3 regions of the Haloechinothrix sp. LS1_15 genome follow, and region 3 is predicted to be linked to each of the others. Evidence: riboswitches for the same ligand, from Rfam matches in the RefSeq annotation. Region 3 holds a riboswitch; each other region holds the start of a gene.
What was found. Region 3 has a riboswitch for cobalamin ahead of F8178_RS14365 (ABC transporter substrate-binding protein). Riboswitches for the same ligand answer to the same signal wherever they lie in the genome.
Positions count from the first base shown of each region.

Region 1: linked by a shared signal. The riboswitch ahead of metE (5-methyltetrahydropteroyltriglutamate--homocysteine S-methyltransferase) and the one ahead of F8178_RS14365 (ABC transporter substrate-binding protein) in region 3 are both predicted to bind cobalamin.
Region 2: linked by a shared signal. The riboswitch ahead of F8178_RS05505 (ribonucleoside-diphosphate reductase subunit alpha) and the one ahead of F8178_RS14365 (ABC transporter substrate-binding protein) in region 3 are both predicted to bind cobalamin.

Region 1 covers NZ_WBXM01000009.1:20,180-30,844, reverse strand. Annotated here, with positions in the region: gene paaZ (phenylacetic acid degradation bifunctional protein PaaZ) at 1-83, shown strand, start outside; gene paaA (1,2-phenylacetyl-CoA epoxidase subunit PaaA) at 80-1,039, shown strand; gene paaB (1,2-phenylacetyl-CoA epoxidase subunit PaaB) at 1,036-1,362, shown strand; gene paaC (1,2-phenylacetyl-CoA epoxidase subunit PaaC) at 1,377-2,267, shown strand; gene paaD (1,2-phenylacetyl-CoA epoxidase subunit PaaD) at 2,261-2,794, shown strand; gene paaE (1,2-phenylacetyl-CoA epoxidase subunit PaaE) at 2,803-3,873, shown strand; gene metE (5-methyltetrahydropteroyltriglutamate--homocysteine S-methyltransferase) at 4,006-6,312, opposite strand; cobalamin riboswitch at 6,464-6,626, opposite strand; gene F8178_RS14545 (glycine betaine/L-proline ABC transporter ATP-binding protein) at 7,078-8,349, shown strand; gene F8178_RS14540 (ABC transporter permease subunit) at 8,349-9,227, shown strand; gene F8178_RS14535 (glycine betaine ABC transporter substrate-binding protein) at 9,309-10,307, shown strand; gene F8178_RS14530 (lactate utilization protein C) at 10,329-10,665, opposite strand, start outside.
Region 2 covers NZ_WBXM01000003.1:56,766-67,430, reverse strand. Annotated here, with positions in the region: gene F8178_RS05520 (hypothetical protein) at 1-254, shown strand, start outside; gene ectA (diaminobutyrate acetyltransferase) at 510-1,010, opposite strand; gene F8178_RS05510 (ribonucleotide-diphosphate reductase subunit beta) at 1,100-2,209, opposite strand; gene F8178_RS05505 (ribonucleoside-diphosphate reductase subunit alpha) at 2,304-4,790, opposite strand; cobalamin riboswitch at 4,949-5,166, opposite strand; gene F8178_RS05500 (acyl-CoA dehydrogenase family protein) at 5,249-6,466, opposite strand; gene F8178_RS05495 (phosphotransferase family protein) at 6,466-7,527, opposite strand; gene F8178_RS05490 (MaoC family dehydratase) at 7,553-8,005, opposite strand; gene F8178_RS05485 (amidohydrolase) at 8,146-9,450, opposite strand; gene F8178_RS05480 (NADPH:quinone oxidoreductase family protein) at 9,536-10,531, opposite strand; gene F8178_RS05475 (SDR family oxidoreductase) at 10,531-10,665, opposite strand, start outside.
Region 3 covers NZ_WBXM01000008.1:203,148-213,812, reverse strand. Annotated here, with positions in the region: gene F8178_RS14400 (CocE/NonD family hydrolase) at 1-1,124, shown strand, start outside; gene F8178_RS14395 (DoxX family protein) at 1,241-1,657, shown strand; gene F8178_RS14390 (RidA family protein) at 1,776-2,198, opposite strand; gene F8178_RS14385 (radical SAM protein) at 2,279-3,868, shown strand; gene F8178_RS14380 (methyltransferase domain-containing protein) at 3,855-4,646, shown strand; gene F8178_RS14375 (cyclic nucleotide-binding domain-containing protein) at 4,676-5,098, opposite strand; gene F8178_RS14370 (FAD-dependent oxidoreductase) at 5,324-6,685, opposite strand; cobalamin riboswitch at 6,817-6,943, shown strand; gene F8178_RS14365 (ABC transporter substrate-binding protein) at 7,200-8,132, shown strand; gene F8178_RS14360 (iron ABC transporter permease) at 8,136-9,209, shown strand; gene F8178_RS14355 (ABC transporter ATP-binding protein) at 9,202-9,942, shown strand; gene F8178_RS14350 (hypothetical protein) at 9,963-10,175, shown strand; gene F8178_RS14345 (copper chaperone PCu(A)C) at 10,172-10,665, shown strand, end outside.

The sequences.
Region 1 (10,665 bases), on a different contig from region 3:
ACGTCGACGTCACCAACCAGGACGAGGCCTCGGTCGCCAAGTATGACGTGCTCACGCTCGTCGCCAAGGAGATCGGCTCATGACCACGACACAGCAGGAAGCCGAACTGGAACGCCACTTCGACGAGACCATCCGCCGGGACCAGCGGATCGAGCCCCGGGATTGGATGCCGGACGGGTACCGGAAGACCCTCGTCCGGCAGGTCGCGCAGCACGCGCACTCGGAGATCATCGGGATGCAGCCGGAAGGCAACTGGATCACCAGGGCTCCTTCCCTGCGGCGCAAGGCGATCCTGCTGGCGAAAGTGCAGGACGAGGCGGGCCACGGGCTGTACCTGTACGCGGCGGCCGAGACCCTCGGTGCCGACAGGGACGAGATGACCGGCAAGTTGCTGTCCGGGGGGCAGAAGTACTCGTCGATCTTCAACTACCCGACGTTGAGCTTCGCCGACGTCGGCGTGATCGGGTGGCTGGTCGACGGGGCCGCGATCTGCAACCAGGTGCCGCTGTGCCGCAGCTCCTACGGTCCCTACGCGCGAGCGATGATCCGCATCTGCAAAGAGGAGTCGTTCCACCAGCGGCAGGGTTACGAGCTGCTGCTGGCCATGATGCGCGGTACCGACGAGCAGCGGCGGATGGTCCAGGACGCCACGGACCGCTGGTGGTGGCCGTCGCTGATGATGTTCGGGCCACCGGATCACGACTCGCCGAACACGGCGCGATCGATGGCGTGGAAGATCAAGCGCCACACCAACGACGAGCTGCGGCAGCGGTTCGTGGACATGACCGTGCCGCAGGCGGAGGCGCTCGGCGTGACCCTGCCCGACCCGGAGTTGCGCTGGAACCCCGAGCGCGGCCACTACGACTTCGGCGAGATCGACTGGGACGAGTTCAAGCAGGTGCTGGCGGGCAACGGCCCGTGCAACGCCCAGCGGATCGCTCACCGCCGCGCCGCCCACGAGGGCGGTGCGTGGGTGCGCGAGGCTGCGGCGGCTTATGCCGCAAAGCAGGCGGCACGGGCACGAGGGGAGGCGGCATGACCGAGCAGCGACCAGTCGGGCGGCCTGCTGGGCAGGAACAGCACACGCCGTTGCCGCTGTACGAGGTGTTCGTGCGCAGCAAGCGCGGGCTCAACCACGTCCACGTCGGCTCGCTGAGGGCCGCCGACGCCGAGATGGCACTGCGGCACGCGCGCGACCTGTACACCAGGCGCAACGAGGGGGTGAGCATCTGGGTGGTGCCCGCCGCGGAGATCACCGCGTCCAGCCCCGACGAGAAGGACCCGTTCTTCGCTCCCAGCGGGGACAAGGTCTACCGGCACCCCACCTTCTACTCGATCCCCGAGCACGTGCCGCACATCTAGCGAGGTAGCAGGCGATGGCATTCGACAACGCCTACGAGGCGATCACCGAACAGAACGACGCGCGGTGGGCGTTCGGTACGGGCTTCGACGACCCGTTGGCCGCAACGAGCGTCACCGACACCGCGATCCCGGCCGGCATAGCCCCTGACGACCTGGTCACCTACTGCCTGATGCTGGCCGACGACGCGCTGGTGCTGTCGCACCGGCTGCAGGAGTGGTGCACCCACGCGCCGGACCTGGAGGAGGAGGTGGCGCTGGCCAACATCGCGTTGGACCTGCTCGGACAGGCACGGCTGCTCTACAGCAGGGCGGGGCAGGTGGACGGCTACGGGCGGGGCGAGGACGAGCTGGCGTTCTTCCGCGCCGAGCACGAGTTCGGCAACGTGCGGCTGGTCGAACCCAGGCTCGGCGACTTCGCGCGGTTGATCGTCACCCTGCTGGTGTTCGCCACCTGGCGGCTCGCCCTGCTGCAGCGGTTGTCCGGCTCGGCCGATCCGGTGCTGGCGGCGATCGCGGCCAAGGGTGTCAAGGAGGTCACCTACCACCGCGACTACGCGGCGAGCTGGGCCGTGCGGCTGGGCGACGGCACCGACTACTCGCACGCCCGCGCGGCAGAAGCGGCGGAGGCCGTCTGGCCGCTGGTCGACGAGTTGTTCTCGACGCATCCGGTGGAACAGCGGGCGGCGGCGGCCGGGGTCGGTGTCGACCCGGCTACGGTGGCAGAGGAGTGTGCTTCGGTGCTGCGGACCGTGCTGACCACTGCCACGCTGTCGGTGCCGGAGGTGGCGCCGCTGTCCGGCGTCGCCGGTCGCGCGGGACGGCACGGCGTGCACACCGAGACGATGGGTTACCTGCTGGCCGAGCTGCAGAGTGTGGCCCGCGCACACCCGGAGGCGACATGGTGACCACCAGCCAGCACACCGGAACCACCGGGCACGCCCGGGCGGTGGCCGAGCAGGTCACCGATCCCGAGCTACCCATGCTCACCCTTGCCGACCTCGGCATCCTGCGGGAGGTCTCGGTACGCGGGAATGCGGTGCGAGTGACGATCACCCCCACCTACTCGGGGTGCCCCGCGCTGGAGACCATGCGAGCCGACCTGGTGGCCGCGCTGACCGGCGCAGGCTACTCCGAAGTGGACGTGCGGACCGTGCTCGACCCGCCGTGGACCACGGACTGGATCAGCGAGCGCGGGCGGCGCAAACTCACGGAGGCGGGGATCGCGCCGCCCGGCCCCGCTGACGGGCACGGTGGTGGGCACGGTGATGGGCCGGTGCCACTGACCCTGCACGCCCCCGCGCCGCGTGTGCCGTGCCCGCGGTGCGGTTCGGTGGACACGCGTGAGCTGTCGCGGTTCGGCGCCACGGCGTGCAAGGCGCTGTGGCAGTGCCGCGCGTGCCGTGAGCCGTTCGAACGTGTCAAGGAGATCTAGAGAGGTTCGTGGTCGTGTCCACCCGCCTGGAGTTCCACGCCCTGACGGTGAGCCACGTCGAGCGGCTGACCGAAGACGCAGCCGCAGTGACGTTCGATGTGCCCGGCGAACTGGCCAAGGCGTACGCGTTCGCTCCCGGCCAGTCGGTGGTGCTGCGCCGTGTCGTCGATGGGGTGGAGCAGCGCCGCAACTACTCGATCTGTGCAGCGGCCGGGCAGCCGTTGCGGATCGGGGTTCGGGAGATCACCGGCGGGGTGTTCTCCACGTGGCTGGTGCGGCAGGTCCGGCCGGGCGACGAGATCGAGGTGTCCACGCCGACCGGCTCGTTCACCCCGGACGGCACCGTCGGTGCGCACCACGTGCTCATCCTGGCGGGGGCGGGCATCACGCCAGGCCTGTCGATCGCGGCCTCGGTGCTGGCTGACGGGCGGAGCACGGTGACGCTGCTCTACGGCAACCGGCGGACCGGGACGGTGATGTTCGCCGACGAGCTGGCCGACCTCAAGGACCGTTACCCGGAGCGGCTGGAGCTGGTGCACGTGCTCTCCAGGGAACCGCGGGAATCCGAGCTGTTCACCGGCAGGCTCGACGGGAACAAGCTGCGCACCCTGCTGCCGTTGCTGCTGCGGATCGGCGCGGCGGACGACTGGTGGCTGTGCGGACCGTTCGGTATGGTCACCGAGGCCGATACGGTGCTGACCGAGCTGGGCGTGGATCGCGAGCGGATCCACCACGAGCTGTTCTACGTCGGCGACAGTCCACCGGAGCCGGAACGGCACCGGGAACCGACCGTGACCGGTGCCAGCAGCGAGGTCACCGTGATCCTCGATGGTAAGTCGACCACGGCGGAGCTCTCGCGGGAGCAGCCGATCCTCGACGGCGCGCAGCGGATGCGCCCCGACCTGCCGTTCGCGTGCAAGGGCGGGGTGTGCGGCACCTGCCGCGCTCGCATCACCGAGGGCAAGGGCCACATGCGCCGCAACTTCGCCCTCGAACAATCCGAAGTGGATGACGGTTTCGTGCTGACCTGCCAGACACTACCGGAGTCCGAGCGGCTGACTGTGGACTACGACGCGTAGCGACCCGCCCGGGGGCTGAACGTGACGTTCGTGCCCTCTACGGCACTGGACGTCACGTTCAGCCCCTCCCCCAGAGGCAGGGCGGGGGACCGGAAGGCTCGGCGGGAGTCCGGTCCCCCGCTTCGGTGGTGATCAGCCGCTCGCTACGCCGCGGCGGGCGCGCACCTGGTGTGCGGCTGTCACGAGGTTCCGCAGCGCGGGCTCGACCTCGTCGTATCCACGGGTCTTGAGTCCGCAGTCGGGGTTGACCCACAGCCGCTGGCCGGACACCGCGTTCAGCGCCAGCTCCAGCTGCTCGCTCACCTTGTCCACGTCCGGCACCTGCGGCGAGTGGATGTCATACACCCCCGGTCCCACACCACGGGCGAAGCCAGCGGCGTCGAGGTCGTCGAGCACCTCCATGCGCGACCGCGCCGCCTCGATGCTGGTGACATCGGCGTCGATGGCGTCGATCGCGGGCAGGATGTCGCCGAACTCCGAGTAGCACATGTGCGTGTGGATCTGTGTCGCATCCGAGATCCCCGACGTGGCCAGCCGGAACGACTCCACAGCCCAGTCGAAATAGGCTTTGTGCTCGGCCGAACGCAGCGGGAGCAGCTCCCGCAACGCGGGTTCGTCCACCTGGATCACCCGGATCCCTGCCGATTCCAGGTCGTGCACCTCGTCGCGGATCGCCAGTGCCACCTGCCTGGCGGTCTCGGCCATCGGCTGGTCGTCCCGGACGAACGACCAGGCCAGGATCGTCACAGGGCCGGTGAGCATGCCCTTGACCGGCCTGTCGGTCAACGATTGCGCGTACGAGGTCCAGTCGACCGTCATCGCGCTCGGACGGGAGACGTCGCCGTACAGTACGGGCGGCCGGACGCACCGCGACCCGTAAGACTGGACCCAGCCGTACTCGGTCGCCGCGAATCCCTCCAGCTGCTCCGCGAAGTACTGCACCATGTCGTTGCGCTCGGGCTCACCGTGGACGAGCACGTCGATCCCGAGATCCTCCTGCAACCTGATCACGCGCTCGATCTCGGCGCGCATGGCGCTACGGTACTCCTCCTCGGTGATCCTGCCCGCACGGTAGGCGGCGCGGGTCTTGCGCACCTCGCTGGTCTGTGGGAAGGAACCGATCGTGGTGCTCGGCAGTTCCGGTAGTCCCAGTGCGGCCTGCTGCGCCTTGGCCCGCTCGGCGTAGTCACTCCTGCGGCTGTGCTCCGGCCGGAGCGCTTCCAGCCGTGCCCGCACCCGGTGCTGGCGCAGGTCGGTGGCGTTCGCGCGATCGGTGGCCGCCGCGCGGGCGGAGGCGAGCCGATCGGCCACCGCGTCGGTGCCCTCGCGCAGCGCGGTGCCGAGCAGCACCACCTCGTCCACCTTTTGCCTGGCGAATGCCAACCAGGAGCGCAACCGCTCGCCGAGGTGGGTCTCGGCGTTCACGTCGTACGGCACGTGCAGCAGCGAGCACGATGTCGACACGCCGACATGCCGAGCGGATCCGAGGAAAGTGGCTGCTTTGGACAGCGCGGCGTCCACATCGGTACGCCAGATATTGCGCCCGTCGACGACACCGGCGACGATTTCCTTTTCCTGCACGCCGGACACCGATGCGAGCCGGTCCACGGCGGACGGGTGCGACACCAGGTCGACGGCCAGTGCCTCGATCGGGGAACGCGCCAGTACGCCGAGCGCATCACCCAAGTCGCCGAAGTACCCTGCTGTCATGATCGCGGGCCGGTGTTGTAGCTCCCCCAGCGCCTGGTATGCGCGGGCCAGCGCCTCGAGCTCCGCATCGGTCCGGTCTGCCGCGTAAGCTGGCTCGTCCAGCTGGACCCACTCCACGCCCTCGTCGTGCAGCGTGCGCAGCAGCTCGGCGTAAGCCTGGAGCAACGGCTCCAACAACCGTAGCGACTCGAAGTCATCCGGGGTTCCGTCGGCGGGCTTGGCCAGCAGCAGGAACGTCAGCGGCCCCACAAGCACCGGTCGGGTGGTGATACCGAGCGCCCTGGCTTCCCGGTACTCGTCGAGCGGCTTGCCGCCTGCCACAGAGAACCTGGTCTCTGGCCCGAGTTCAGGCACCAGATAGTGGTAGTTGGTGTCGAACCACTTGGTCATCTCCATCGGGGGCGCGTCGGGTGCGCCGCGTGCCGCCGCGAAGTACGTGTCGAGTTCCGACAGGCCCAGCCTGGTGAAGCGCTCCGGCAGTGCGCCGAACAGCGCGGCCGTATCGAGTACCTGGTCGTAGTACGAGAAGGTGTTCGACGGCACGCTGTCTAGGCCCGCTTCGGCCAGTTCCCGCCAGGTGTCCTGCCGCAGCTTGCGCCCGGTGGTCACCAGCTCGGATTCGTCGATCCGGCCGGACCAGTACCCCTCCAGCGCACGCTTGAGTTCGCGGTCGGGACCGATCCTGGGATAGCCGAGAACAGTCGTGCCGATTCGGGTTCGTTGACTCATCGCTCTCTCCCTCGCGAGCTCGTCGGATGAGCCCGAGCATGGCGGGGATGAAGCGGGAGCGCACGCGCGGCACACCTGGGGCCGCTCGAGTCGCCGCGCCCACCCTCGAGGCTCGGACTCGCGCTCGCCGGTTGGCGAGCGCACCACGGGCAGGTCTTCGGACTCGTGGGCGATGGCCGGATCGGCCTGGCCTACTGGCCGTCGCTTCCCGGAGGACCCCTCCAGTGCTTTTACCTCGACCGGTGTCAAGGTGACGGCGTTCGTTCCCACTCACCGCTGCGGGGCAGTCCCGGATTCGCACCGGGTTCCCTGTTGCCTCCCCTCCCGGCGGCACAACGGCTGGTTGCCGTCACCCCGGAAGGAGAACCAGTGGCAAGACCGAGCGTAACAGCAGGAGCCGGTCCCGCGACCCCGTACAGGGGTGACCTGCAGCACCCCGCAGACCCTGTTATCGAACGGCACGGGTGTACAACGAACGGGCAACGAAATCGGTGAACGGTCGGCGTAGTCGATCAACGGGAGAATACTGGGGCCTACCGTGATGCGGTCACATCGAGCGCGTGTGGCCAGTAGTGACAAATGGTGTTTCCGGAATTCGGTCGCCCCTGCGATGGCCGGGTGGCCATTGCAGAGGCATCGAGCGACGGAGGAAAATCGAACGTAGTGACACAACGGCACAGCACGGAAGCGAACAACGCTGTACGGTGCGCGAACGCGCGAGATCGCCGCTGTTCGCCACGTCCCCGACGGACATAGAGGTGATTCGTGGCCACCATACGTGCCGAAGGGCTCTACAAGATATTCGGTCGCAAGGCCGAACAAGCGTTACGTCTGCTGGAGGACGGCGCCGATAGGGAAGAGGTTCTGCGTCTCGGTGTGACACCGGCTGTCGTCGATGCCTCCTTCGAAGTCAAGGAAGGCGAGATATTCGTCGTCATGGGACTGTCCGGGTCGGGCAAGTCCACGCTGATCAGGATGCTCAACGGGCTGTGGGAACCGACCGCGGGCCACGTTCACATCGACGACGTCGACATCGCACGCATCGGGTCCAAGCGGTTACGGCAGGTGCGCAAGGACAAGATCGGCATGGTCTTCCAGCACTTCGCACTGTTGCCGCATCGGACGGTGGTGGAGAACGCCGCCTACGCGCTGGACATCCAGGGAATGGGCAAACGAGAACGGTTCGACCGTGCCGCCGAAGCCCTCAAGATGGTGGGCCTCGGCGGTTGGGAGGAAAAGTTCCCGGCACAGTTGTCGGGAGGTATGAAGCAGCGTGTCGGCCTGGCACGGGCGCTGGCCTCCGGCAGCGACGTGATGCTCATGGACGAGGCGTTCTCGGCGCTGGACCCGCTGATCCGGCGCGAGATGCAGGACCAGCTCATCGAACTGCAGGCGCGTCTCGGTAAGACCATCGTGTTCATCACCCACGACCTGAACGAGGCCATGCGGCTCGGCGATCGCATCGCGATGATGCGCGAGGGTCGTATCGTGCAGATCGGCACCGCCGAGGAGGTGCTCAACGACCCGGCCACCGACTACGTGGCGCAGTTCGTCGCCGACGTCGACCGCACCCGGGTGCTGACCGCCGAGAGCATCATGGAACCGGCGCAAGCCGTCATCGGCGCGGGCACCGGACCCCGCACGGCCCTGCGCACCATGCGCGAGTACCAGGTCGGGTTCGCCTTCGTGGCAGCGAGGGACCGCACCTTCCGTGGCACGGTGCGCGACGAGGACGTGGCGGTGGCAACCAACCGGGGAGACAGCTCCCTCGACAACATCCTGGACCCAGCCGCGATCGCGGTGCACAGGGACACGCTGCTGGCCGACCTGTTCGGCCCGGCCTGCGAATCCTCGGCACCGCTTGCGGTGGTGGACGACGAGCACAGGCTGGTCGGTGTCATCCCGCGGGTGACTCTGCTCGCGGCCATGGCCAGCGCGGCGACCGATGGGACCGAGGCACCGCAGCACGGCGAGTCTGGTGACGCGTCCGGCCCGGACGCCGACACCGCGGCCACCTACGAGGGGAGTGGACGCTGATGCGCATCGGTGAGTTCGACCTGCTCGAACCGCGGCTCCGGCTGGGCGACGCGGTGGAGGCCGCGTTCGACTGGTTCACCGACACCTTCCGCACCGCGCTCGACGGGGTCAGCGCGGCGTTGACGGGCGCGTACAACCTGCTGACCGACATCTTGTTGCTGGCACCGTTCTACGTCGTGATCGTGATCCTCGCGGTGTTGGCGCTGGTGGTCCGCTCCTGGCGGTTCGCCTTGTTCACGATGGCGAGCTTCTACCTCATCGTCGCGATGGACCAGTGGTACACCGCCATGCACACGCTGTCGCTTGTGCTGGTGGCCGCGGCGGTGGCGGTGGCGCTGTCGATTCCGCTGGGCATACTGGCGGCCAAATCGAACACGTTCGAGGGAATCATCCGACCGGTCCTCGATTTCATGCAGACGATGCCGCCACTGGTGTACCTGATCCCGGCGCTGGCCGCGTTCGGGGTCGGGGTGACCGGTGGCATCGTGGCGACGGTGATCTTCGCGATGCCGCCGGGGGTGCGGTTCACCAACCTCGCCATCCGGCAGGTGGATACCGAGGTGGTCGAGGCGGGCCAGGCGTTCGGTGCCTCGCCCCGCCGGATCCTGCGGCAAATCCAGCTACCGCTGGCACTGCCGACGATCATGGCCGGTATCAACCAGGTGATCATGCTCTCGCTGTCCATGGTCGTGCTCGCCGCGTTCGTCGGGGCCGCAGGTCTCGGTGGCGAGGTCATCAACGCGCTGATGCGGCTCGACGTTCCGCAGGGCGCTGAGGCGGGGTTGGCCGTGGTGATCCTGGCGATTTACCTCGATCGGATGGTGGCAGCGCTCGCGGACCGCGCTCCCGTTGTCCGCGCCTCTAGGGTCAGGACCTGACAGCCGAGGAGGCCGGCCAGGGGGAACAGGGTGTCAGTATAGAAGGAATAACCGGAACGAAGTGAGGAGTGTGGAGAGACGATGCGCCGATCCAGATTGTTCGGTGCGACCTCGGCGTTGCTCGCCGGTGCGCTCGTGCTGTCGGCATGCGCCCCGGACGACGAGAACGACGTGGCCGAGCCCGAGGAAGAAGAGGAAGTCGAGGAGGTTGACTGGGGCGAGTGCGACACCCGTGAGGGTGCGGCCGCGATCCCCGACCCCGACGGCACCGGCGAGGACGAGACCGAGGTGACTATCGGGATCTTCAGCGGATGGGACGAGTCCTATGCCTCAGTTCACCTGTTCGAGCACGTTCTCGAGGACATGGGCTACACGGTGGACACCACCGAGCTGGAGGCCGGCGCAACCTACACCGGTGTCGCCCGCGGTGACATCGACTTCACCACGGACGGCTGGCTCCCGGTAACCCACGAGCACTACCTCGAGGAACACGGCGACAACATGGAAAGCCTCGGGTGCTGGTACGACAACGCGAAGCTCACCTTCGCGGTGAACGAGGACGCCCCGATCGATTCCATCGACGAGCTCGCCGAGCACGCCGATGAGTTCGATAACCGGATCGTGGGAATCGAGCCGGGCGCCGGGCTGACCTCGACCACCGAGGAAGAAGTCATCCCGACCTACGGTCTGGAGGAGATGGAGTTTCTGACGTCCTCCACCCCGGCGATGCTGTCCGAGCTGCAGAGCTCCATCGAGGCCGACGAGAACGTCGTGGTGACGCTGTGGCACCCGCACTGGGCCTACGATGCCTTCCCCATCCGTGACCTGGAGGACCCCGAGGGCACTCTGGGTGAGACCGAGATCATCTACAACTTCGGTCGTGACGGTTTCGAGGAGGACTACCCGAACCTGGCGCAGATGGTGCGCAACTTCGTGATGGAGCCGGATGAGCTCGCCGAGCTCGAGCGGATCATGTTCAGCGAGGACGAGTACGACGGCGATGACCACGAGGCAGCCGTCGCCGACTGGCTGGAGGACAACCCCGAGTTCGTCGAGGACCTCAAGGCCGGAACCCTGTAACCCCCCGGTGATCAGCGTAGCTCAGCCCCCGCCGGCTTCGACGACGATTACGTCGAGCCGGCGGGGGCCGTGCACGCCCTCGACACGTTCCAGTTCGATATCGCTGGTGGCGCTCGGCCCGCTGATGAAGGTGAGCGGCCGGGCGGGATCGAGCTCGGCCAGGGCCTCAGGCACGGTGCCGACGATGCGCTCGGCCGTCACGCAGCAGACGTGGTGATCGGGCACCAGGCTGATCGCCCGGCGTCCCTGGTCGATTCCGCCGTCCAGCACCAGGGTGCCGGTATCGGCGATGGCGACCGCGCACCCGGTGAGCACCGCGTCGAACCGGTCGAGCTCGGCCGCCCCGCAGCCGGTGTCT
Region 2 (10,665 bases), on a different contig from region 3:
AGATCATCGGTCGCGAGAAACCGTTCGGTGTGGAGCAGCCGGGCGAGGACATCAAGGCCCGCTTCTACGACAACCAGGGCAACACCCTCGACTACATCTACGAGCTCGACGGGGACACGGTCACCATCTGGGGCGGGGAGAAGGGCTCACCCGCGTACTTCCGCGGCGAGTTCAGCGCCGACGGCACGACCCTGGCCGGCGACTGGGTCTGGCCGGGCGGCGGCTACCACGCCGTACACACCAAAGTGGACTGATATCCCGGTCAGCCGGGGTGCCGCGCGGTCGCCCCCGCCGTGGGGACCGTCGTGGTGTTGCTCACCATTGCCCCGCAGGTGCCCTCGGCGCGATCGCGGTCGGCTTCGCGTGCGCGGCCGTGGTACGCGAGCGGCGGCGGTCGCGATGACGCGGGTGGTGTCGCTGGTGCTGGCCGCCGTCACGGTTGCCTCGCGGGTGCTGCCGATCTGCTCCCGCTGTGACGGCAAGGCGGGGTCACGCGCCTCCGGTGCCGGTCAGCTCACCTGCGGTGGGGCCAGTGGACCGATCACGTACTCGTCCTCCGGCTCGTGTGGCTCGGGGAAGTCGCTGGCCGCGAACAGCTCGCGCCCGGTCATCTCCGCGTTCCACCGCGCCGCGAACGAGCGGAACATCGCCAGCGAGGCTTCGTTGTCCGGAGTGACGGTGGTGGCGAGGTACCGCACACCCTGGGCGGTGACCCTGGTGAACAGGTCGTCGAGCAGCCGCCCCGCGAGACCCTCGCCGCGCTGCGAGGCGTCCACGGCCACCTGCCACACCATGACCGTGTCGTGGGCTTCCTGCTTGCGGTAGCCGAGCACGAAGCCCACGACCTCGCCGTCGCGGCGTGCCACCACCGAGGTTCCCGCGAAGTCCACGCACCACATCAGGTAGGCGTACGAGGAGTTCAGGTCGAGCTTGCCCGAATCCCGTGCCACGCGCCACAGCGCGGCACCATCGGACTGGGCGGGCTTGCCGATCGTCACCTCTCCGGACATGTCACCACCATCTCGACGGACACTCGGGCATCAACGTAACAGACGGTACCGGCGGTGCGGGCGGGCCACACCGCCGGTACCGCGTGGCACTAGTTCCAGTCGAGGCCGGTGCCGCTCCGGTAGTCGGTGACGCGGGTCTCGAAGAAATTCTTCTCCTTGGCCAGATCGACCGCTTCCGACATCCACGGGAACGGGTTGCCGACATCGTCGAAGACGAGATCGAGCCCGAGCTGGACGCAGCGGCGGTTGGTGATGAACCGCATGTACTGCTCGCACAGCTCGGCGTTGAGGCCCAGCATGCCCCGCGGCATGGTGTCACGGGCGTAGGCGATCTCCAGCTCACAGCCCTCGGCGAGCATCTCGCGCACCTCACGCTGGAAGGCCGACCCCCACAGCTGGGGATTCTCCCGTTTGATCTGGTTGACGCAGTCGATACCGAAGTTCAGGTGCACGGACTCGTCACGGAGGATGTACTGGTACTGCTCAGCGATTCCGACCATCTTGTTCCGCCTGCCGAGCGAGAGCACCTGGGCGAAACCGGTGTAGAACCACATGCCCTCGACGACCACGTAGAAGGCGATGAGGTCACGCAGGAACTCCTGGTCTCGCGCTACGGTCCCGGTGGCGAACGAACTGTCCTGCAGGTGCTGCGTGTAGCGCAGCGCCCAGGCATCCTTGTCGGCGATCGACGGTACCTCCCGGTACATATTGAACAGCTCACCCTCGTCGAGGCCGAGACTCTCGCAGATGTACTGGAAGGCGTGGGTGTGCACCGCCTCCTCGAAAGCCTGGCGCAGCAGGTACTGTCGGCATTCCGGGTTGGTGATGTGCCGGTAGACGGCGAGCACGAGGTTGTTGGCCACGAGTGATTCCGCTGTGGCGAAGAAGCCGAGGTTGCGCTGCAACATCAGCCGCTCGTCGCCGGTGAGCCCGTCCTCGCTCTTCCACAACGCGAGATCGGCGTGCATACCGACCTCGGTCGGCATCCAGTGGTTGGCACAGCCCGCGAGGTACTTCTCCCACGCCCAGTGGTACTTCAGCGGGAGTAGCTGGTTGACGTCGGCACGGGCGTTGATCATCGACTTGTCGTCGACGGTCACGCGGGCCGCTCCCCGATCGATGGTGCCGAGCCCTATCGCCCCCGCAGGGTAGGTGTCCGTGGTGTCCGTGGTGGTCGCGTCGCTGGCGGATGGCGTCATGTGATGCTCCTGACAGTGCTGTCGCGGTGGTTGGCTGGCCGGCTACTGCGCTTCGTCGCGGGCGGTGCGTGTCGCCGCATCGCAGGCGCGCCGGTCACTGGCACGCCTCGCAGTCCTCGTCGCCGGTGCCGCAGGAGTAGGTCACCGTGGCTGGGACGGCATTGAGCGCACCGTCGGCGCGGTCCAGCGTGCTCTTCTCCACGCGGGTGGCCGCCCGCGTGCGCAGGTAGTAGGTGGTCTTCAGCCCCTTGCGCCACGCGTGCCGGTACAGCTCGTCGAGCGCGCGGCCGCTCGGCGTGTCGATGTAGAGGTTCAGCGACTGTGCCTGGTCGATCCACTTCTGCCTGCGCGAGGCGGCTTCGACCAGCCACCTGCTGTCGATCTCGAACGCGGTGGCGTACAGCCGCTTCAGCTGTTCCGGCACCCTGTCGATCGTGGCGAGGCTGCCGTCTTGCCGCTTGAGCTCAGCGGCGATCTCTTCGTCCCACAGGCCGTGGCGCTTGAGGTCCTCGACGAGGCACGGATTGATCACGGTGAACTCGCCGGACATGTTCGACTTGACGTAGAGGTTGCGGAACACCGGTTCGACCGAGGGCGACACGCCGCAGATGTTGGCGATGGTCGCCGTCGGCGCCACGGCCAGCACCGTGGAGTTACGCATCCCCCGCTGCCGCACCCGCTCACGCAGTGCCTGCCACGCGAGGGTGGTCGATGTGTCGACATCGCACTCGCCGTCCTCGCGGGATCCGGCGAGCAGCCGGAGCGAGTCGATGGGGAGTATCCCTTCGCTCCACAGTGATCCTTCGTACGACTCGTACCTTCCCCGCTCGGCTGCCAGCCTGCTCGACGCGTCGATGGCGTGGTAGCTGACCAACTCCATGCTGCGGTCGGCGAACTCCACCGCCTGCTCGCTGTCGACGGGCGCGCCGATCGCGAACAGCGTCTCGGCATAACCCATGACGCCGAGACCGATGGGGCGGTGCCGCAGGTTCGCCGCCCGTGCCTCGTCAACGGTGTAGAAGTTGATGTCGATGACGTTGTCGAGCATGCGCACGGCGGTGCGCACCGTGCTTTCCAGCAGGCGATCGTCGATCCGGGCACCGGAGAGGTGCGCGGCCAGGTTCACCGACCCCAGGTTGCACACCGCCACCTCCTCAGCACTGGTGTTCAGGGTGATCTCGGTACAGAGATTGGAGGAGTGCACCACACCCGCGTGGCGCTGCGGTGAGCGCAGGTTGCAGGGATCCTTGAAGGTGATCCACGGGTGGCCGGTCTCGAACAGCATGGTCAGCATGCGCCGCCAGAGGTCAACCGCCCGCACCGTCCGGTGCACGCGGATCTCGCCGCGTCGCGCCGCGTGCTCGTAGGCGCGGTAGCGCTCGGCGAACGCGTGGCCGTAGAGCTCGTGCAAGTCGGGTACCTCGTCGGGGGAGAACAACGTCCACTCGCCGTCGGTGACGACCCGCCGGAGGAACTCGTCCGGCACCCAGTTCGCGGTGTTCATGTCGTGGGTCCGCCTGCGCTCGTCCCCGGTGTTCTTGCGCAGTTCGAGGAACTCTTCGATGTCGATGTGCCAGGTCTCCAGGTAGGCACAGGCCGCACCCTTACGCTTGCCTCCCTGGTTGACCGCGATCGCGGTGTCGTTGGCGATCTTGAGGAACGGCACGACGCCCTGCGATTTCCCGTTGGTGCCCGCGATGTGTGCACCGAGCCCGCGCACCGGCGTCCAGTCGTTGCCCAACCCGCCCGAGTACTTCGCGAGCAACGCGTTGTTCCGGTACGAACGGAAGATCGCGTCCAGGCTGTCGTCTACAGTGGTCAAGAAGCATGAGGACAGCTGGGGGCGCGTGGTGCCCGCGTTGAACAGCGTCGGTGTGGATGCCATGAAGCGGAACGTCGACAGCAGCTCGTAGAACTCCACGGCTCGGCGGTCGGGGTCGTCCTCGCGAAGCGCCAGCCCCATGGCCACCCGCATGAAGAACGCCTGTGGCAGCTCGTAACGGATCCCACCGTCGTGCAGCAGGTACCGGTCGTACAGGGTGCGCAGCCCGAGGAACTCGAAACTGAGGTCCCTGTCCGGCACCAGCGCAGCGCCCACCCGTGCCAGGTCGAACCGCGCCATCGCGGGATCGAGCTGGCCCAGCTCGACGGCGCGATGTACGAACGCGGTGAAGTAACCGGGGTAACGTTCACGCATCTGCTCCTGATCCGGCCGGTGCGACGCGCCAGGTCGCTCAGCGGTCGACCCGCCAGCTACGGCAGCCGCCAGGTAGGACAGTGCCTCCCCGCGCAGCGTGTCCAGCAGCAACCGCGCGGTCACCCGGGAGTACCCGGGTTCGGTCTCGATCAGCGTGCGCGCGCTCATGACAAGTGCCTCGTCGAGTTCCGCGGCGCTCATCCCGTCGTACAGGCACGGCCAACAGGCGTCCAGCACCGCGGCCGGATCCACCCCGTCCACGTCCCTACAGGCCTGCTCGACCACCGCCCGCACCCGGCTAGCGTCCAGCGGGTACCGCGCTCCCCCGGCGTCGACGATCGACACCTCGGGGGGCGATGGTGCGGCGTACAGCGTTTCGGTCACCGTTGCTCTCCTCTCGCGAGCTCGAACGACGATGCCCGGTACCTCGACGCGAGCGCGCGAGAGCGCGATGACCACCCCGGCCACCGGCACGGCCGGCTCCCGGTGCCACCGGATCGCCTGCGCGGACCCACCCTCGAGGTCCCGGACGGCGCGCACCGCGTGGTGCGCGCACCGATGGCAGGTCTTCGGACTCGCGGGCGTTCGGCCACGCCGGCCGTTCCTACTGGCCGTCGCTTCCCAGGCGCGGCGCGCCCAGTGCGTGATGACGGCGGTCGTTCCCACTCACCGCTGCGGGGCAGTCCCGGATTCGCACCGGGTTCCCTGTTGCCACACCGGGTGCGGCGGCACCCGGTGAACCATCGGCAGCATGCACCCTACATGTTGGGGCCGCCGGAGCAACGACTCCCATATAGGCGTGTCGCTTGGGGGTGGCGATGAATCTCGCGGACGGCCGCGGCTCAGCCGGTCCGCTGGTGTTTGCGGAGTTCCTTGCGGCCAAGGGAGGCTTTGTGCACCTCGTCGGGGCCGTCGGCGAAGCGGAGGGTGCGGATGCCCGCGTACCATTCGGCCAGCGGGGTGTCCTGGCTCAACCCGGCGGCGCCGTGGATCTGGATAGCCTTGTCGAGGATCCATTCCACAGTGGCCGGGGTGGCGACCTTGATGGCCTGGATCTCGGTGTGCGCGGCCCGGTTGCCCTCGGTGTCCATCAGCCACGCGGCTTTGAGTACGAGCAGCCGCAGCTGCTCGATCCGTACCCGCGTCTCGGCGACCCAGTCACGGATCACGCCCTGCTCGCCGAGCGGACGACCGAAGGCGACGCGATCGCCCGCGCGCTGGCAGGTCAGCTCGAGCGCGCGTTCGGCGATGCCGATCGAACGCATACAGTGGTGGATCCGTCCCGGCCCGAGCCTGGCCTGCGCGATGGCGAACCCGTCGCCCTCGTTGCCGATCAGATTATCCGCCGGTACCCGCACGTCCGAGAAGGACAGCTCGGCGTGTCCGCCGTGGTCGCTGTCGTCGTAACCGAACACCGTCATGCCACGCTCGATCGTCAGCCCCGGCGTCTCACGCGGCACCAGGATCATGCTCTGCTGGCGGTGGGGATCGGCTTCCGGGTCCGTCTTGCCCATCACGATGAATACCGCTGCCTCGGGGTTCAACGCCCCGGTGATCCACCACTTGCGACCATTGATGACGTACTCGTCGCCGTCGCGGGTGATGCTGGTGGCGATGTTGGTCGCATCGGAGGAGGCCACCTCCGGCTCGGTCATCGCGAACGCCGAGCGGATGCGGCCGTCCAGCAGCGGCTCCAGCCACTCCTTCCGCTGCCGCTCGGTGCCGAACATGGACAGCACCTCCATGTTGCCAGTGTCCGGCGCGGAACAGTTCAGCGCCACCGGCGCCAGGCGAGGGCTACGCCCGGTGATCTCGGCCAGCGGGGCGTACTGCAGGTTCGTCAGCCCGGCACCGTCGTCGCCGGGCAGGAAGAAGTTCCACAGCCCCCTGGCACGCGCCTGCTGCTTGAGCTCGGCGACCACTGGCACCGTGGCCCACGGGTGCTCGCGCCGGGTCAGCTGCCTGGCGAACTCCGGCTCCGCCGGGTAAACGCACTCGTCCATGAACGCCGTCAGCCGCGCCCGCAACTCCTCGGTGCGCTCGTCGAACGCGAAATCCATCAGCTCTCCTTCACCGCGTCCAGACCGGACGCCACGATCGGTTCCACGACCGCACCCACTGATTCGAAGCCGGAGCCGACGGTCGCGCCTTGGGTGTACCGGTAGTGGATCCCTTCCAGGATCACGGCCAGCTTGAAGTGCGCCAGCCCGAGATAGAAGCCCATGTCGGGCAGGCTGCGCCCGGACGCGGCCGCGTAGGCTGCCAGCATCTCGCCCGGTTCCAGGAACCCCGGAGCGTCACCGGCATCGGCCACCGCGTCCGAACCCCGGATCTCCGACAGGCCGCGGTAGGTCGCCAGCAGCGCCACGTCGGTAAGCGGATCCCCGAGGGTGGCCATCTCCCAATCCAGCACCGCGGCGACCTCGTCGGCATCGTCGATCAGCAAGTTGTCCAGCCGGTAGTCACCGTGCACGATCGCGGGCGGCGCGTCCGCGGGAACCCGGCGCTCCAGGCGCACGTGGAGCTCGTCGATACCGGGCACCTCCCTGCTGCGGGAGGCGTCCAGCTGCTTGCGCCAGCGCCGCACCTGGCGCTCGAGGAATCCCTCGGGCCTACCGAAATCGCCCAGCCCGACCGCGTGCGGATCCACCGCGTGCAGCCGCGCCAGTACCTCCACCATGCCGGCGCTGATCGATCGGGTCCGCTCACGACCGAGCTCGCGCAACTCCGTGTCCCTGCGGTAGGTCCGGCCCGCGACGCGCTCCATGACATAGAACGGCGCGCCGAGAACGGCAGTGTCCTCGCACAGCACGACGGTGGCGGGAACGGGAACCTCCGAACCCGCCAGCGCGCTGATCACCCGGTACTCCCGGCCCATGTCGTGCGCGGTCGCCAGCACATGCCCCAGCGGCGGCCTGCGCACCACCCAGGACGAAACACCATCGGTGACACGGTAGGTCAAGTTCGACCGGCCACCGGTGATCAACTCCCCACGCAACGGTCCAGCGACCAAGCCAGGAACGGCGCCGTCCAGGTACTCCCGCAACGCGGCCAGGTCCAGCCCCGGCAGCTCCGACGGCTCCGACGGCTCCGACGGCTCCGACGACACGGCATCACTCATCGACACTCCCCTGCTCGGTCGCTGATCAGGGCACTAGCAACGCGACGGTCTCGGCCACACACGCCGGTTTCTGCGCGTCTTCGAGTTCGATGGTCACCCGCGTGACGACCTGCGCGCCCTGCTCCCCTCGGGTGACCTCCACCAGCTCCAGCCCCGCTCGCACGCGCGAGCCCACCGGAACCGCCGAGGGGAAGCGCACCTTGTTCAACCCGTAATTGACGCCCATGCTCAGGCCGTCCACCCGGTAGACCTGATGTGCCAGGTGCGGGATGAGCGAGAGCGTGAGGTATCCGTGCGCGACAGTGCCACCGAACGGTCCCCGTGCCGCGCGCTCGACGTCGACGTGGATCCACTGGTGATCATCGGTGGCATCGGCGAACTGGTTCACCCGCTGCTGGGTGATCTCCAGCCAGTCGCTGTATCCCAGGTGCTCACCCGTCGCCGCGGCCAGCTCGTCCAGCCCGGTGAATACCCGCACGCTGCGTCACTCCCTTCCGGCCGGGGCCGCCAGGCCGCGGCACCATCGTCACTGTCTGGGCGACCGCGGTGGTCACGGATACTGGAACCATACCAACTGGTCGGTAGCTCGTCGACCTGGCTCGGCGATCAGGGGCCCACTCAGCCCGTACCCGGTTCACCGGTCGCCTGCGCGGGTGTCGCGAGCCGGTCGAGCGCGGCGACCACCAGGGCCTGCACCCCGGCGGTCAGGGTGGGTTGCTTCACCGGCGCGAACCGGGGTGAGTGGTTGGAGGGGATATCGGCATCGACCCGCCCCTCGGCAGCGGCCGCCCGGTACTCGTCCGGTTCCCAACCTCCCAGCCACCAGTAGTACAGCGGCGCCCCTGCCCTAGTGGCGAACCACCCCACGTCCTCGCTGCCGTACGTCGCGGGCGCGGCCATCAGCCGCTCCTGGCCGAGGTAGGCGCCGAAAGCGCTGTTGACGGCGGTGGCCGTGGCCTCGTCGTTGACTGTCGACGGGAACTCGCTCAACCGCACGATCTCCGGCTCGCGAGGCGACGAGGACGCCGTCGCCTCGGCCCTGGCCATCCGCCCGATCGCGGCCAGCACGCGTTCGCGCACCGCGTCGTCGAAGGTGCGCACGTTCACGGTGAGCACTGCGTGGTCGGCGATGACGTTGGGAGCTTCGCCCGCTCGCAGGGATCCGACGGTGACCACCGCCTGCTCACCGGGCGCTACCTCGCGGGCGACGATGCCCTGCAACCGCTGCACCAGGGCGGCGGCCATCACCACCGGATCGACAGTGCTCTCCGGCCGCGAACCGTGCCCTCCCGAGCCGTACATGGTGATCCGGAAACTGTCGGCGGCGGCCATGGCAAGTCCCTCGCGGTAGGCCAGCACGCCGGCGGGGAACGAGGAGACGTGCTGCCCGAGCACCACATCGGGCACGGGCACGTGCGCGTACAGGCCGTCGTCGAGCATCGCGGCCGCGCCCTTACCCTCCTCCTCGTTGGGCTGACACACGGCGACGACCGTGCCACGCCACCACTGGCGGCCCGCCGCGAGCGACTCGGCCGCCCCCAGCAGGCACGTGACGTGCACATCGTGGCCGCAGGCATGCATGACAGACACCTCACGGCCGTCGCTGCCGCGCTGCGCGCCGGTGGCCGCGTAAGGCAGGCCAGTGGCCTCCGCGACCGGCAGGGCGTCCATATCGGCGCGCAGCAATACCGTGGGGCCGTCGCCGTTGCGCAGCACACCGGCCACTCCTGTGCCGCCGAACCCGCCTGTCACCTCGTAGCCCGCGCCGCGGAGCCACCGCTGGCACGCCGCTGCCGTACGGGTCTCGGCGAAGCCGAGTTCCGGATGGCGGTGCAGGTCCTCGTAGAGGGCCTCCAACTCGGGCATCCGGCTGTCCAGCGAACGGAGGCACCCCGTTGCCACCGCCGTCGTACGTTCGTCCATTGTGGCCCCTTCAGTTCCCGGCGGTGCGCCCTGGCGGCCGACTACCCCCGGCCGCCGTCACGGAGCCTACCCGCTTGGGTCACCGTCAAGTGGGCATCGCGCCCACCAGCGCCACCCGACCCACGGTCGTGCCATCGGCCAACCGCTGCAGCCCGTCAGCCACCTCGTCGAGCCGCAACCGCTCGCTGACCAGCGGGGCAACGGAACGCTCCGCCGCGAGCGCGCTCAGGTCCTCGTGGCAGCGGCGCACCGCGCTGGGGTCCTTGCTGTTGTACAGGCCCCAGTGCAGGCCGAGGATCGAGTAGTTCTTCACCAGCGCATGGTTGAGCGCCGCCTGCTGGATCTCGCCACCGGCGAACCCGACGATCACGATGCGCCCCTCGAAGGCGATGCACTTGGTAGATCGCCGGTAAGTGTCCCCGCCGACCGGGTCGTACACCACGTCCGCGCCGCGGCCCTCGGTGACCTCCTTGACGACCGCGACGAAATCCTCGGTGTGCCGGTCGACCACCACGTCGGCGCCGAGCGCGCGTGCCACCTCCGCCTTGTCGGGGCCGCCGACCACGCCGACAACCGTGGCACCGGCGGCCTTGGCCAGCTGCACGGCCGCGCTGCCGACACCGCCCGCTGCGGCGTGCACCAGCACCGTCTCGCCCGGTCGCAGGGCCGCCCTGCGGTGCAGCGCGAACCAGCCTGTCTGGTAGGCGATGCAGAACGATGCCGCTTCGGTGTCGTCCAACCCCTCGGGGGCGGGGAAGGTCACCGCGGCCTCCATCAGTGCCTGCTCGGCATACGCACCGGAAGGCAGCGCGGCAGGGCCGATGACACGATCACCCTGGGCGAGCCCGGTCACCGCCGAGCCCACCGCGGTCACCTCACCGCACAGCTCCACGCCGGGTGTGAACGGCAGCTCGGGGCTGACCTGGTACTCGCCGCGGCACAGCAGCACGTCCGGGAAGTTGCCGGCGGCAGCCCGCACGCGCACCTGGACCTGGTTCGGTCCCGGTTCCGGCACCGCCACGTCCTCGAGCTGCATCACCTCAGCAGGCTCGCCGAGCCGGGAAACCCGCCACGCGCGCATCACATACCTCCCGTCAGCGTCACGCCCCCGTCGAGCACCACTGTCTGACCGGTGAGCCAGGAGGCATCGGCCGACAGCAGGAAGGCGACCGCGCTACCCACGTCGGATGGCACACCCAACCTGCCTGCCGGGTA
Region 3 (10,665 bases):
TGCAGGGCCTCAATCAGACCGACAGCGAGTGGTATCGCACGCGGTCCAGTGTGACCTATGCGGACCGGATCGAGGTCCCGGTGCACATTACCCACGCCTACCAGGATGAGCAGACCGGACCTCGCGGCGCGCCGCACCTGTGGGAGAAGGTCGACGGGGTGCCCAAACGCATGTTGCTGACCAACGGCGATCACGCGACCCAGAACCCGGCGGCTGCGGGACCCGAGGTGTGGCGCGATCGCGTTGCCTGGATCGACCATTTCACCGGCGTCGAACGGACACCGGAGTTCGGACCAGCCGGAGTGGGCCGGACCTCGGTGACCACGCTGCTGGAGACACATCGCGACGGGGACGGCGAACTGACCTCCAACGGCCGCATCGACAGCACGGAGTTCCCGCTGGAAAACACCGACTGGACCGACTTCCACCTCGGTGCCGACGGCTCGCTGACGCCGGGACAGGCGGCGCCGGGCTCGGAGGGCACGTCCACGTACCTGTCAGGAACACGGCGGCAGGCGTGGTCGTACCACCTGGGTCCCGCGGTCGGGGCGCCGTTGTCCACCGCGGACGCGCCGGACGAGCTGACCTACCGGACCGAACCGGTGGACGAGCCGACCGCCCTGGTGGGGCCGATGACAGCCACGTTGCACCTGTCGAGTACGGGCGTGGACACTGAGCTGTTCGTCCAGCTCATCGACGAAGCTCCGGACGGTAGCCGTAGCTACCTGCAGCGGGGGCTGCTCAAGGCCAGCCACCGGTCGATCGATGACACCAGGAGTGACTACGACGGTGACGTGCTGTATCGCCCGTGGCGTCCACACACGAACCCGCAGCCGATCACACCGGGTGAGGTCGAGGAGTACGTGATCGAGGTCTTCCCCGTGGGGCACGTGCTCCGACCGGGGCACCGGCTGATGGTGAAGGTCAGCGCGCCACCGGCGCTCGACAGCGTCTACGCCTACGTGCCGACCACGGCGCCGAGCATCAACACCGTCCATCACTCGAGCGAACATCCAAGCAGGCTGACGGTGCCGCTGCAGCCGATCGACAGCGGCGACCTCGGCCCGGCGTTGCCGTGCGGTGCGCAGGAAGCCGTGCGCTGCGTCGCTGAACCGAACGGGTAGGGCAAGCGACGGCGCCGGTCGGGGGATGGGGGCTTTCCCCGCGCCCGCGCCGGGTCCACCATGGAGAGGTCGGCATCGTCGCGGGTCGACGTAACGACACCATGAGGAGGTGCGTGATGGACGTTGTCGTCCTCATCGGCCGCATACTGTTCGCCGCGCTGTTCATCGGCTCCGGCATCAATCACCTGGCGCAGGCCAACGCCATGACGGGCTACGCGACGTCACGGGGAGTGCCGCTGGCGAAGGTGGTGGTACCGGTCTCCGGCGTGTGGATCATCGTCGGTGGTCTGCTCGTGTTGCTGGGGATCTGGGCCGACCTCGGCGCGCTGCTACTGCTCGTCCACGTCGTGCTGTCGGCCGCGCTGATGCACGCGTTCTGGCAGGAGACGGATCCGCAGGCACGGCAGGGCGAGATGGTCCACTTCATGAAGAACACCGGCCTGGCAGGCGCGGCGTTGATGGCGTTCGCGCTCTTCGCCGCCGTCGACGATCTCGGGCTGACCATCACCGGGCCGCTGTTCACGTTGAACTAGGCCGGGTGCCCACCGGTACGGCTGACCGTGTGGGGGTGCGAGCCGAAGGACTCCTCCGGTACAGGATGTGTACTGAAGGGGCCCTTCGGCTCGCACCTGACCCCGCGGGTGCCGCGGACTACGGGAGCTCGCGCGCGGCGACCGCCTCGATTTCGAGCAGCCACTCCTCTTCGTAGATGCCGGTGATGATCACCGTGAGGGCGGGAGCGTGGTCACCGAGGATCTCGCGGCGGATGGTGGCGTTCTCCTCGCGGTAGCTCCGATCCGCCAGGAAGGTGGTCAGCTTCACCACATCGGACAGCTGCATGCCGTGGTGGGCGAGGGCAGCGGCGAGGTTGGCCCATGCCTGACGGCATTGCGAGCCGAAGGTCGCCGGAGCGGTGCCGTCCGGGGCCACCGGGATTTGCCCGGACACGTGCACCACGCGTGCCGGGGACGTGATCTCGTACGAATGGCGGTAGCCGCCACCGTCGGGCACGATCGGGCCGGGAGTTGTCATGCCGTCGATGATGACAGCTTCCTTGGCAGGCACTGTCGGCACGCCGACAGTGTTGGCGCGCTCCCGGGCGTGCTCTGCTGGGCTGGTGTAGCACGACAGGACGCCATACGGGGAGGTCATCAGTGAGCAGCGCCGAACGCTCGATCCAGCAGGACGGCGGCAAGCGGGACCGGGACGAGGTGTTCGTCGAGTTTACGAAAAGCATCTGCCCGGTCTGCAAGGTGCCGGTAGATGCCCAGGTCAACATCCGTGACGGCAAGGTCTACCTCAGGAAACGCTGCGCCCACCACGGCTGGTTCGAAGCGTTGACGTACTCGGACGCCGAGGCCTACCTGTCCTCCTCCCGCTTCAACAAGCCGGGCACGGTACCGCTGACCTTCCAGACCGAGGTGAACGAGGGGTGCCCGCTGGACTGCGGCCTCTGCCCGGAGCACAAGCAGCACGCGTGCCTCGGCATCATCGAGGTGAACACCGGATGCAATCTGGACTGTCCGATCTGTTTCGCGGACTCCGGGAACCACGCGCCGGAGAATGGAGCGGGCGGGTACTCCATAACCCGGGAACAGTGCGAGCTGATGCTGGACACCTTCGTCGCCTCGGAGGGCGAGGCGGAGGTGGTGATGTTCTCCGGCGGGGAGCCCACGATTCACAAGGAGATCCTGGATTTCATCGACCTGGCGCAGGCCAGGCCGATCCGCAACGTCACCCTCAACACCAACGGGATCCGGCTGGCAAGCGATCTCCGATTCGTCGCAGCGCTCGCCGAGCGCCACCGTGTCCCCGGGCGGTCGGTGAACATCTACCTCCAGTTCGACGGGTTGACCGAGCAGACCCATCGGGCGATCCGCGGCCGGGACCTCCGCGAGATCAAACAGCGGGCGCTGGACAACTGCGCCGACGTCGGGCTGCCGGTCACACTGGTCGCCGCGGTCGAGCGCGGGCTCAACGAGCACGAGATCGGTGACATCGTGGAGTTCGGGCTGCGCCATCCCGCCGTGCGGTCGGTGTCGTTCCAACCGGTGACCCATTCGGGCAGGCACGTCGAGTTCGACCCGCTGACCCGGCTGACGAACCCGGACGTGATGCGGCTGCTCGCCGAGCAGCGCCCCGACTGGTTGCGCACCGACGACTTCTTCCCGGTGCCGTGCTGCTTCCCGACCTGCCGGTCGGTGACCTACCTGCTCACCGAGGGCAAGCCAGGCGATCCGGATTTCGGGATCGTGCCCATCCCCAGGCTGCTCGATGTCGGGGAGTATCTCGACTACGTCTCCAACCGGGTCGTTCCCGACTACGCGATCCGCGAGGCGTTGGAGAAGCTGTGGAGTGCCTCGGCGTTCATGGGCACCGAGGTCACCGAAGAGAAGCTGCGGGCGGCCGCCGACGCGTTGGACTGCGCCGACGCCTGCGGCGTGAACCTCCCTGGCGCCGTTGCCGAGCTGACCGACCGGGCATTCATGATCGTCGTGCAGGACTTCCAGGATCCGTACACGCTCAACGTCAAGCAGCTCATGAAGTGCTGCGTCGAGGAGATCACCCCGGATGGGCGCATGATCCCGTTCTGTGCTTACAACTCGGTCGGCTACCGCGAGCAGGTGCGCGAGCAGATGTCCGGTGTCCGGGTCGACGGGGTGGTGCCGAACGCGCGCGAGCTGCGGCCGGTGATCGTCGACTCGCCGTACGGTTCGAAAGTGAGGTCCGATGATCAACGCTGAGGAGCTCAAGGCGTGTTGCGCCGCGGCGTACGGCAACGACGCCGTCGCCATGGTGCTCGGCGAGTCGTACCACCCGGGCGGGTTGCAGCTGAGCAGGCGGCTGGCTGAGCGTACCGGCCTGCGCTCGGGACACCGGGTGGTGGATGTGGCCTCCGGGCGGGGGAGCAGCGCGCGCATGCTGGCCGCCGACTACGACGTCACCGTCGACGGAGTGGAGCTCGGCGAGGACGCACTGCGTACCGCCCGCGACGAGACCGAGCGCGCCGGCCTGCGGGCGAAGGTGCGTTTCCATGCCGGTGACGCCGAGAGCCTGCCGCTGCCCGGCGCCACCTTCGACGTGGTGATGTGCGAGTGCGCGCTGTGTACCTTCCCGGACAAGCCGAGCGCGGCCACCGAGTTCGCGCGGGTGCTGCGGCCGGGCGGCCGGGTCGGGATCAGCGACGTCACCGTCTCCGGGGGCGAGCTTGGTGACGAGTTGGCCACGCTCGGGGCCTGGGTGGCCTGCCTCGCCGATGCCCGGTCGCCGGAGGGCTACCGGGAGATCCTGGCGCAGGCGGGGCTGGCCGTGGTGCACACCGAGCGTCACGACGACGCGATCCGGCGGATGGTCGAGCAGATCGATGCTCGTATCCGGCTGCTGCGCATGACCTCCTTCGGGCAGCTCCACCGGGCCGGGGTCGACGTCGATGCGGTGCTGCGCAGTTGCGCGCTGGCGCGCGAGGCGGTGTCCGATGGGGTGATCGGTTACGCGCTGCTGGTGGCGGAAAAGCCCGGGTGACCCGCCGGTGGTACTACCGCCGCGCCGTCTCAGGCGCCGGCCGTGTCGCCGTCCCGGCCGGTTGTGTCGAGCACCCGGCGGAACGCGGGGACCCGCTCCAGCAGCCGATCGAGGTCGCCACCGTCGATGCGCAGCAGCTCAACCGGCTCTCGTGTCGACACGGTCGCCGAACGCAGTCGCCCGTGCCGCAGTGCCATCTCCCCGACCACATCGCCTGGCCCGAGCTCGGCCACCAGATCCTGCCCGGAGTAGATCCCGACGATGCCCGACAGCAGAATGTAGCAGGCATCCCCTGGCGTCTGCTCGTGGATCAGGGCCCAGTTCGCGGGCAGGCTCGCGCGCGTGCTCGCCCGCACGATCGCGTTGACCTCCGACTGCGTCAACTCCTCGAACGCGGGGAATCGGTGCAGGTAACGAGCTTCGGAGCCTTCCTTGGGAACCCGCGTGGCCATGCTCTCTCCTTGCCGGGCGTCGTCGCCTGTGCTCGCCTGTGGTCGGTTGTCACCGACACTGCTTCCGGCAGGATACCTGGGTGGGGTGCGAGCCGAAGGACTCCGCGGGTGCGTATGTGGTACCCAAGGGTCCCTTCGGCTCCATCCGGTCGTGCGCAGGGCCTGAGCCGAAGGGCCTCTTGGGTGCATCGTGTGTACCCAGGGAGTCCTTCGGCTCGCACCCCCTCACCCACCTGCGCGGCGGGCGGTGCGGCCGCCGTGACTGCCGAAGAACTGGGCGGCGGCTTGCTGCAGCGCGATCGACCAGGTGGGGTAGGGGTGGATGGTCTGGGCGAGCCTGCCGGTGAACATGCCGGTGTCGATCGCCAGTGTCGCCTCGCTGATCAGCTCGCCCGCGCGTTCGGCGACCACGGTGGCGCCGAGCAGCTTGCCGCCGCCGAGCCGTCCGAGACCGCGCCGTGGGCCGGCGATGAGCTTGACGAACCCCGTGGTGGCGCCCGCGGTCACCGCCCGGTCGACCTCGGCCATCGGTAGGTAGGCCACCCGCACCCGGTGATCGGTGACGTCGTGTTCGAACGTGCCCACGGTGGCGACCTCGGGCGTGGTGAACACCACCTCCGGGATCGCGCCGGTGCCGAACACCGGCTTCCTGGTACGTCGCAGCGCCGCCGTCGCCGCGACGCGCCCCATCGCATACGCGGCGTGGGTGTGCCCGGAGAGGCCTGTCACGTCGCCCGCCGCGGTGATGCCGGGCACGGTGGTGCGCAGGTGGCGGTCCACCACGACGAACCCGCGATGGTCGGTAGCTACGCCCGCGGCGTCCAGCCCGAGGTCCGCGGTCACCGGGGCGCGCCCAGTGGTGACCAGGAGGCGCTGCGCCGAGAGTGTCGCGGAGCCGGCCGTCAGAGTGATCTCCTGGCCATCGCCGTGCACCGAGGACACCGGCGCGTCCACCCGCACGTCCACCCCGTCCGCGGCCAGCGACTCGCCGATCAGCGCCGAGACATCCGGGTCCGTTCCGGGAAGCAACGTGCCCTCGGACTCCACAAGGGATACCGGAATGCCGAGCCGTGCGAAGGCCTGGGCGAGCTCGCACCCGTTCGCCCCGCCACCGAGGATGGCCAGCGAGTCCGGAGCGGCTTCCAGGTCGAACACCGTGTCGGTGGTCAGTACCGGCACGTCCGCCAGGTTGCCGATCGGCGGCACCATCGGGGCGCTGCCCGTGGCGAGCACCATCCGCGGGGCGCGCACCACGCGCGTTCCCACCTGGATGCGGTCGCGGGAGAGCAGCCGGGCGTGCCCCCGCATCACGTCGATGCCGCGTGCCCGCAGCACGCTTTCGTCCTCGGTCGCCCCGATCCGCGCCACCACCTCCCGGGCCCTGGCCATGGCCCTGCCGAACGGCAACCCGGCCGCGGCCGCCTCGATCACCGTTTTCGACGGCACGCACCCGGTGAACGTGCAGTCCCCGCCCGGTGGTGATTCCGTGACCAGCAATGTGGTCGCACCCTGCCGCACGCCGGTCGACGCGGCGGCGAGTCCGGCGGCTCCGCCGCCGAGTACCACGAGATCGTATTCCTGCACCACGCACCCTCCCTGTGTCGCACCCTGGGACGGGGTGCGCTCGCACGTGGTTCCAGTGTCGGCCACTCAGCCGAACCTCCACCACCGACTGTCGGCGCGGTGACACCGTGAGCATGCCCACGACGGTGACGACCGTCGTGCGGTGAGCTGCTAGCCTGGCCCAGCCACGCGTGCAGCGAAGTCCGGTGTGAATCCGGCGCTGTCCCGCAACTGTGAGTCCCCGAGGGGACGAGCCAGGTCGCCTGCGCGGGTGGGACGAATGCAGCTCTCGAGGAGGGGCTCTTCGTCGACGCCACGTCGTCGAAAAGCATCCGACTCGACAGATGAGTGGAAGGATGCGGTATCCGTGTCGTTACGACACTCTCTGTCGGCCGTTTCCGCGTGTTCAGTACTACTCATCGCCGCATGTGCGAGCGACGCATCGCAACGCGACGGTGACGCCGGTACGGGTGGGGGAGTCACCTTCACCGATCTACGCGGTACTCAGCTGACCCTGGACGAGCCGGCGTCGCGGATCGTGACCATTCCGATCCCGCACGCCGCGATGGTGATCGCGCTGGACGGCGGTACCGACCGTCTGGCAGGCATGAATCCGAGCTCGGCGAAGGCGATCGAGGACGGCATCCTCGGCGAGTTCTTTCCCGAGGCTTCAGAGATCCCCAGCGACATCACCGACGAGTCGTTCGCGCCGAACATCGAGACCGTCGCCGGGCTCGATCCGGACCTGGTGCTGCAATGGTCCGACCGTGGCGACGAGATCGTCAGACCACTGGAGAACGCGGGCCTGACCACCGCCGCGCTGACCTCGTCGACCCAGGACGAGCTCGAAGCCGCCCTCAAGATGGTCGGTGCCGCCATCGGCGAGGATGACCGGGCCGAGCGGATCCTCGACTGGCACGACGAGGTGCGCCGCGAGCTGGCGGAACTCGACCCGCCGGAGCAGCGGCCGTCGGTGCTGTACTTCCACCGCATGGCCGAGGAGCTCCGGGTGTCCGGGTCGGACACCTACAACGACTTCTACATCGAGCTGGCAGGCGGCACGAACGCGGCCGCCGAGATCACCGGGCGGCACGTCGTCGAGCCGGAGCAGGTCGCCGCGTGGGACCCGGACGTCATCCTGGTGGGCAGCTTCGACGATGCGACCGTCGACGACGTCGCCGAACACCCGGCCTGGCGGGAACTCACCGCGGTCACCGAGCGCCGCGTGTACCAGGTACCGCTGGGTGGCTACCGCTGGGACCCACCGAGTCACGAATCACCGCTGATGTGGCAGTGGCTCGCGCAGCTACTGCACCCGGACGGGATCGATGTGGACCTGCCGGAGCAAATCCGGGAGCACTACGACTTCCTGTACGACCAGCAGGCGGTCAGTGATGAGCAGATCCGCGAGATCCTGCGGGCCGAGCTCAACGCCGGTACCGCGGGCTACGACCGCGTCCTGCGGGAGTAACCGGTGGTCCGGACACCGGAGACCACCGCGAGCTGGGCCGGGTCCACACGGCGACTCGGGCGCTTGTCTACCGCGACGGTCATGGTCTGGCTGGCCGTGGCCGCGATTGGTGCCGGGGTGCTCGCGCTCGGTTTCGGTCGATTGGCGATCCCGCCGGACGTTGTGGTGCGGATCCTGGCGAGCCAGATCGTGCCGCTGGAGGCAGGCTGGAGCGGCACCGAGCAACAGATCGTCGAGGCGGTCCGGGCGCCGCGCGTGTTGCTGTCCATGCTGGTCGGAGCGGGCCTGGCCTGCGCTGGTGCGGTACTACAGGGTGTGCTGCGGAACCCGCTGGTCTCCCCGCAGATCCTGGGTGTCCAGTCGGGAGCGTCGTTCGGTGGGGCGCTGGCGCTGTTACTTGGGGCAAGCTCGGTGCTGCTGGTCGGTGGGGCGTTCGCGTTCGGTTTCCTTGCGCTGATCGCGGCGATGGTGCTCAGCAAGGTGCACGGACGCCGCACGGTACTGATGCTGATCCTCGCGGGCATCGTGGTCGGCGGCTTCTTCGCCGCACTGGTCTCCGGGGTCACCTACCTCGCCGATCCGGAGGAGAACCTGCCGAGCATCGTATTCTGGCTCCTCGGGAGCTTGGCGACGGCCACGTGGGACAAGGTCGCCATCGCGGCGCTGCCGGTGCTGGCCGGTGTGGCGACGATGCTGGTGTTGCGATGGCGCATCAACATCCTGGCGCTCGGCGACGATGACGCACGGGCGCTCGGCGTCGAGCCTGCGGTGCTGCGCTGGGTGTTGCTGTGTTCTGCGGCCGTCGTGGTCGCCGGAACCGTGGCTGTTGGCGGTGTCATCACCTGGGTGGGGTTGGTGATCCCGCACATCGTCCGCATGATGCTCGGTCCGGACAACCGGGTGCTGATCCCTGCCTGCGTCTTCCTCGGCGCCGCGTACCTCACGGTCATGGACACCGCGGCGCGCACCCTCACCGCCTCCGAGATCCCGCTCGGGGTACTGACCGCGCTGGTCGGCGCGCCGATCTTCTTCGTGGTCCTGAGACGGACCCAGGCACGGGGGTGGAACGATGCTTGAGCTGCACGGTGTCGGTCACCGTTACGGCCACAGTGACTTCCTGTTCCGCGAGCTCGACCTCCGTGTCGACACCGGGGAGATCGTGGCGTTGCTGGCCCCGAACGGTCGCGGCAAGTCAACCCTGCTGCGCGGGGCGGCTCGGCTGCAACCGTTCACCGAAGGGTCGGCCGTCGCAGCGGAGACCGTCGGGTTCGTCCCGCAGGCCACGCAGGTGACGTTCGGCTTCTCGGTGTTCGACATGGTGCTCATGGGAAGGGCGCGCCACCTCGGGCCGCTGACCAGCCCGGGGCCGACCGACCGGGAACGCGCGGCCGAGGCGCTGGCTGCCACCGGCCTGTCCGAGCTGGCCGAGCGGCCGTTTCCCAGCCTGTCGGGGGGCGAGCAACAGCTGGTGCTGATCGCGCGCGCTATGGCCTCGGAGGCCAGGCTGTTGCTGCTCGACGAGCCCACGGCAGCCCTCGACCTGGCTAATCAGGGTGTGGTGTTGCGCCTGCTCATCGAGCTGGCCACGGACGGCTACGGCGTGCTGTTCTCCACCCACCAACCCGACCACGCACTCGCCGTGGCCACCCGCGCCGCGCTGCTCGCCGCGCCACGCGACCTGCGTGTCGGCAAGCCGGAGAAGGTCCTCACCGAGGAGGCACTCTCCGAGCTGTACGGCCTGCCGATGCGGCGGATGCGCGTGTCCACACCGGACTCCGACGAGCTCCGCATCGCGGTGCAGTACACCTGACCGTACCGAGGAGGTTCACCATGACCGAGACCGTCAGCGACCTGTCCCGGCTACGGAGCAGCGTCAAGGAGCAGGCGGAGGACGCGTTGGCCACCAGCGCTTGCCTCGGCCGATCCTCCCTCGCGGGCGCTGACCTGCCGGGCGGCTGCTTTCAGCAGGCCGATGAGCGGGATCGGCGCGGGTACCGCGCCGTGCTCCCGATGATCGCCACACATCAGGAGGTCTGGGGATGACACACTCTCCTGTGGTGGTACTACTCGGCAGGGGGATGCCGAAGGGTGAGCAGCGAGCGGCACTGCAACGCACCGCCGAATCGCTGCTCGACGAGGGCGTTACCGGCCGGGCCGAGGTGGCCTTCCTCGAGATGACCGCGCCGGGGCTGCAGGACGTGCTGCTGGCACTGGCCGCCGAGGGGGAGGTCGACATCCTCGTGATACCGGCGTTCGTCCCGTTCGACAGGAACATCAAGGCGTGGCTGCCGCGCGCGATCAGCCAGTGGCTCGGCGAGCTGGATCAGCCGCCCCGGGTGCGGTTCGGTCCACCGATGGAGTCCGGTGAGCATGTCGACCGCGCCGTGCGCGACTCGGTGCGTACCGCCCACGAGGCCGAGGACGTTGCCACATCAGTACGGCCGATGCGGTACCGGCCCGGCAGCGCGCGCGTACCGGTGCACCGGCGACACGTCCTGGTCTGTGTCGGCCCCCGCTGTGTGGCCGCCGGGGC